Regions from separate parts of the Anoxybacillus sp. B2M1 genome, predicted to be linked through region 2. Evidence: riboswitches for the same ligand, from Rfam matches in the RefSeq annotation. Region 2 holds a riboswitch; the other holds the start of a gene.
The links. A riboswitch is a leader RNA that binds a small molecule or an ion and turns the genes downstream of it on or off. The one in region 2 is predicted to bind S-adenosylmethionine.
Positions count from the first base shown of each region.

Region 1 (3,126 bases), 1.7 Mb from region 2:
ATTGCGGCGGAGCAAATTGCTTCATAATCGCTATAATGTTGTCATTATTCGTAATCGTGCCATCGAAATCACAAAAAATAATCGGTTTCGTCATACTTTCACCTCTTGAGTGCCCCATAAAGCCATTGCTTTTTGCAATGAATGGTTTTCCTTTGCCGCCTCACTTAAAGGCTTTCCGGCTAATACTGCCGCGATTGCGGCGCTAAATGCCTTCCCGCCTCCTGCCGCTCCCTCTGGGTGTCCATGCACCCCGCCTCCTGCATTAATGACGCTGTCGATGCCAAAATCGCGGATAAGAAGCGGAACCAGCCCTGGATGAATGCCGGCAGACGGAACAGGAAGCGTCTGTAAAAATACATCTTCCTTCGTTAATTCATAGGCAATGCCATTTGCTTCTTCCTTGGCCAAAGCGACGTTTCCATATGGAGACGGGAACAAGGAAAAATCGGCCCCTGCCATGCGAACGAGCTTGCCAAGCAACAAAGGATGGCTTACACCGTAAAATTCCGACGGGGTCAACGCCCCGCTAAACGCCGGATGCGCCATAATCGGAATGGAAATCTCCTCATCCTCCCGCAATCCTTGCAATACATCCAGCCCGTACGCGAACACGTTGAACAGCAGCAAATCGGCGCCAAGCTCCGCCGCTCGCTTCGCTTTCTCTTTTAACTCAAACGTTTTTCCCGAAAGATTCACCGCATAAAGCGTTCTATGCCCTGTCTCTTCATATACGTGTTGCAAGACTTTTTTTCCTTCCGCAATTCGCTTTTCGAATGGTGCCTGTTCATTTTCAAATAAAATTTCATCATCCTTGACAAGATCTACTCCTCCAAGCGCCTGCTGTCTCAGCTGCTTGGATAAATAGGACAAATCGCGCCCGATCACACCTTTAAAAATGCTCATTAACAGCGGGCGGCCATAAACATCCAGCTTTGCGCGAATTCCCTTAATGCCGAAGCGAGGACCGGGAAATGCTTTCTTTAGATCATCAGAAAACTCTAAATCGATCAGCTTAATCGCGCCATCTAATGACAATTTCCCAAACACCGTCGTCAAAACAGCGGGCAAATCGGCGCTGAAGTTGGCACTTGGGTAAGCGATCTTGACCATTCCCCGCTTCAAACGTTTTCCGAAATATTGATTGGCACGTTCGCTTTCTTCAAACGGTTGCACATGCACAACCGTTCCTTTATGTTTACGCAGTTGTTCTTTTTCCAAAAACGGCAATTCGGTCCATGAACCGATCGTTAAGCCAAGCGCGATTTTCTCTGCCTTCTTCTCCAAATCAGCCTCATCATAAAGCAGATACGTGGCGATGACTTGGCTCATTCTCATCCCTCCAATTCCAATAAAAAACCTCTTCCATAAGAAGAGGCTTTGGTTTCAACTCTTCTTATCTCTCAGCATAATGCTGCAAGAATTAGCACCGTGCTTAACGTTGGTTAAGTCGGTTGCCGGGCTTCATTGGGCTCGTCCCTCCACCTGCTCTTGATAAGAATGACAGCTTCTATTCATTTTTTTGAAATTTTCGTTTTGCAAATTTAATTCGAATTATGACAGGGATCATGCAGATTGTCAATTATTTTTTTACCGCTTGCTGAAAAAGATCGAGCTTAGCGATGCGCCGTGCCGCTTCTGTCAAACGTTCTTCGCTTGTCAACAGCCCGACGCGCACATATCCTTCCCCGTGCTCGCCAAATCCAATCCCAGGCGCCACCACAACATGCGCCTGCTCAAGCAATAAATCAGCAAAGCGTTCCGAAGTCCAGCCCTTTGGTACCGGCAGCCAAGCAAAAAAGGAGCCGGCTGGAGCACTTACGTTCCAACCAATTTCCTGTAAAGCTCCAATGAACGCATTGCGCCGTGATTCATACAACGCTACCAACTCCGTCACGCATTGCTGTGACTCAAGCAGCGCAACCGCTGCCGCTTCCTGAATCGCACCAAACAAGCTGACATATAAGTGGTCTTGCAAAAGATTGATCGCAGCAATCACACTTTCATTGCCAATCGCCAAACCTATGCGCCAGCCAGCCATATTATACGTTTTGGAAAATGTATAAATTTCAATACCGACATCCTTGGCTCCTTCCGTCTGCAAAAAGCTGATCGGTTTTTGCCCGTCAAATCCAATCGCACCATAAGCAAAGTCATGGACAACGCAAATTCCATGCTTTTGTGCAAATGAAACGGTCTCTGCAAAAAACGAGTCTGTCGCTACAGCCCCCGTCGGGTTATTTGGATAATTTAAAAACATCAGCTTGGCTTTCTCCACCACCTTTTCATCCAATTGACGATAATCAGGCAAAAAGCCGTTTTCGCTATAAAGCGGCATCATTTCCATTTTCGCACGCGCTAATGCCACTCCCGACCAATAATCAGGGTATCCCGGATCCGGAACAAGCACAACATCGCCCGGATTTAATAAGCACTGCGGGATTTCCACAAGCCCTGCCTTTCCGCCGAATAAGACAGCTACCTCTCGCTCAGGATCAACCGTAACGCCATATTCGCGCTGATAGAAAGCAGCGACCGCCTCTTTTAAAAACGAATAGCCACGAAACGGAGAATACTTATGGTATTTTGGATTAGCCGCCGCTTTTTGCAGCGCTTCTACGATATGCGGAGGCGTCGGTTGATCAGGATTGCCTTGGCCAAGATTAATCACATCATGTCCTTGAGCCACCACTTTTCCTACTTTGTCGACAAGCGAAGCAAAAAACTGCTTCGGAAGGCTTTGCAACAACTCGGATTGGACAAATGATTTCAATTGCTTCACCTACTCAAAAAATTCTTGAAATTCTAGTCAAACATCATATATCGTAAAAATTAAATTGTAAAGACATTTTTTTGAGGTGAACGATTATGACATTGAAAATTGCTTGTCTTCAGCTCGATATTGCTTTCGGAAATCCTGCGGAAAATAAACGCCGCGTTCAACAAGAGATCGAAAAAGTTTGTCAAAGTTCTGTTGACGTCATCGTCCTTCCTGAACTATGGACAACCGGATACGATCTCGCACGCCTTGACGACATTGCTGATGAGAATGGCGCTGATACAAAATCGTTTATTAGCAAGCTCGCCCGCCTGCACAACGTCTGTATTGTTGCTGGCTCCATTGCCAAA
Region 1 is NZ_CP015435.1:1,489,349-1,492,474, forward strand. It holds gene GFC28_RS07185 (2-hydroxy-3-keto-5-methylthiopentenyl-1-phosphate phosphatase) at 1-94, opposite strand, end outside; gene mtnW (2,3-diketo-5-methylthiopentyl-1-phosphate enolase) at 91-1,329, opposite strand; SAM riboswitch class I at 1,391-1,498, opposite strand; gene GFC28_RS07195 (pyridoxal phosphate-dependent aminotransferase) at 1,580-2,770, opposite strand; gene GFC28_RS07200 (carbon-nitrogen family hydrolase) at 2,866-3,126, shown strand, end outside.
Region 1: it holds a riboswitch for S-adenosylmethionine, as region 2 does, so the genes downstream of both, mtnW (2,3-diketo-5-methylthiopentyl-1-phosphate enolase) here and GFC28_RS15335 (O-acetylhomoserine aminocarboxypropyltransferase/cysteine synthase family protein) in region 2, are expected to answer to the same signal.

Region 2 (3,126 bases):
AGTAATTATTGTTGAGGGGCGCTCCGACAAAAAGAAAATAGAGGGCATGATTAAAGATTCCGTTGAAATCATTTGCACAAACGGGACGATCAGCCGTGCCAAATTAGATGAGTGGATTGATCAGCTGTATGATAAAGAAGTGTTTATCTTAGTGGATTCTGATGAAGCGGGAGAACGATTGCGAAAGCAGCTGCGCCGTGAATTTCCTGAGGCGGAGCATTTATATATTGATCGCATGTATCGAGAGGTGGCCGCAGCACCTAAAAAACATATTGCAACGGTGCTGCTGAGCGCTAATATTGATGTGTATGCAGATGATTGGTAAAAGGTGTGAAGAAGTGTGGAAGAAGTAACGATACAGCAATTAGATGAACTCATTCAGCAGGAGGAGTTTGTATGTTTGTATGTATATACACCGATGTGCGGCACATGCCAGCTGGCGAATCGCATGGTCAGCATTGTTCAAGAGCTAGTTTCTCATGTAGCCTTTCGGAAGACCGATATTAACTATATGCCGGATCGAGCGGTCAGCTGGGAAATTGAAAGTGTACCTTGCCTGTTGTTATTTAGAAACGGGGAAATGAAAAAGAAGTTATATGCATTTCAATCTGTCCCATATTTATATGAGGTGATTCAAGAATTGCAAAAGCCGTAATGCATGCATTTATGGATAAGAGAAGAACAAACAGTAGATGGGTCCATTTTAGATTGTGCAGAAGTGTTGGCATCCGTATAGATTGAAGCAAGCCTTTGGGGGCTTGCTTTTTTATTTAGAGTTTTTTTGACATATTTCTCGGGAAATATGAAAAATCGTGTCCATTTTCTTGATGATTTGTCGACAAGTTTATAAAGGAATTATGCCTTTTTCTATGGAAATAAATGAGAGAAAAGGATAATGGAGAGGCGGGAAAACGATGAAGATTTATGAATTAACTAAAAAATTTATGGAACGTGTACAGACGTTGCACCATCTGTTGCCGATTTTACCGGAGGAGGAACTCTACATTCGCTTTGAATGCGATGCAGAAACACTGATTTTCGCCATTTCAAAAACGGGAGTTCATCTGGCGAAGGAAGCTGATGAAAGGAAGATATTAACCATTAGAGGGTCGAAAGAGGCGCTTGTTAGTCTGTTGAAAGGTGAACTTAAATTGCAGCAGCAGCTCCGCTTAAAAGAATTAGTGGTTTCCGGTAGCTTTCGTCACATGCTTTTATTAGAATCGCTTCTTCATTTAGCTAAACCATATCGTTATGCCTCTTGAATATGAAATCACGAAATGTTATTGACATGATAAAAAAACAGTGTTATTATTCAGAAAAATAAAATAATAAACAAGTTCTTATCAAGAGTGGTGGAGGGACTGGCCCGATGAAGCCCGGCAACCGGTTTGACACGGTGCCAATTCCAGCAGGGTGTATCGCTCTGGCAGATAAGAAGAGTTAAAGGAAATTCCCCCCTCTTCTTATGATGAAGAGGGGGTTTTCATTTGATTATGAAAAGGAGAGGATGACAGTGGGCGAAAAATCATATCGTTTAGAAACGCTTGCGGTGCATGGGGGATTAAGTCCAGATCCTGTGACAGGAGCAAGAGCCGTTCCGATTTATCAATCGAACGCTTATCAATTTGCCAATACGGAGCATGCAGCCAACTTATTCGCATTGAAAGAAGAAGGGTACATTTATACGCGCATTCATAACCCGACCGCCACAGTCTTTGAGGAAAGAGTGGCACAATTAGAAGGAGGAATTGGAAGCCTTGCAGTAGCAAGCGGCATGGCCGCAATCACGCTTGCGATCTTAAATATAGCGCAAGCAGGAGACGAGATTGTGTCAGCTTCAACGCTATATGGAGGTACCTATAACCTCTTTGCCACTACCCTTCCGAAATATGGGATTAAAACGCATTTTGTTGATCCCGCTAATCCGGAAAATTTTCGTTCTGCCATTACGCCAAAAACGAAAGCGATCTTTGCAGAAACGATTGGTAATCCAAGTTTGCACGTACTAGATATTGAAGCGGTAGCCAACATTGCGCATGAGGCAGGCATTCCTCTCATTATTGATAATACGTTTGCCACTCCATATCTATGCCGTCCGATTGAGTATGGAGCGGATATCGTTGTTCATTCAGCTACTAAATGGCTGCTTGGAAACGGTACAACGCTTGGCGGCATTATTGTAGACGGAGGAAAGTTTAATTGGGATTCTCCTAAATTTCCGGGATTTACAACTCCGGATCCAAGCTATCACAATCTTGTGTATGCAGAAGCTTTAGGTCCGGCTGCTTATATCATTAAGGCTCGTGTGCAATTGCTGCGGGATCTTGGACCAGCGATTAGCCCATTTAATGCGTTTCAATTTAATTTAGGGCTTGAGACGCTTCATGTACGCATGAAAGAGCATATTGCTAACACGCGTCGGATTGTAGACTATTTAGATCGCCATCCGGCAGTAGAATGGGTGCTGTATCCTGGACACGAAAAGCATCCAGCCCAAAATTTGGCCGAAAAATATTTGCCGAAAGGAGCGGGAGCCGTTGTGGTGTTCGGCATTAAAGGAGGAAGAGAAGCGGGAGCGGCTCTCATTAACAACGTGAAGCTTTGGTCGCACTTGGCCAATGTAGGAGACGCCAAAAGCTTAATTATTCATCCAGCCAGCACCACGCATCAGCAGTTGAGCTCAGAAGATTTGCAGGCCTCGGGAGTTACGGAAGACTTGATTCGTCTATCGGTCGGCATCGAAAATGTAGAAGACTTAATTGATGATTTAGAACAGGCCATCTCCATTGCCACAGGAATTCGTTCGCTGTATTCAGAAGTGTAAAGAATAGCCGCAAACAATTGAATCGGTCATAAAAATAGTCCATTCATCTTGATGAAACAATAGTTTCAATGAAGGGTTAGAACATATCAAAAACAAGGCGTGTTGATGATCCAATAAAAGCCGACTAACATCGCCCGATTCCTCGCTTTTCTGTCGTAATCTGTAACCTCTTTGCTTGCCGGCTTGTCAGCATGTCCTTGTCATACAACGAACGTTTTGCGGGCAAAATGGGTTCGCCAGTGTGTTTGTTCGAAGGAGATGCCGAAAAGGTTGTGTTAAGCCAGAGCATTTTGAATGGATCA
Region 2 is NZ_CP015435.1:3,153,116-3,156,241, forward strand. It holds gene GFC28_RS15320 (toprim domain-containing protein) at 1-325, shown strand, start outside; gene GFC28_RS15325 (thioredoxin family protein) at 341-655, shown strand; gene GFC28_RS15330 (SCP2 sterol-binding domain-containing protein) at 915-1,262, shown strand; SAM riboswitch class I at 1,338-1,437, shown strand; gene GFC28_RS15335 (O-acetylhomoserine aminocarboxypropyltransferase/cysteine synthase family protein) at 1,508-2,824, shown strand.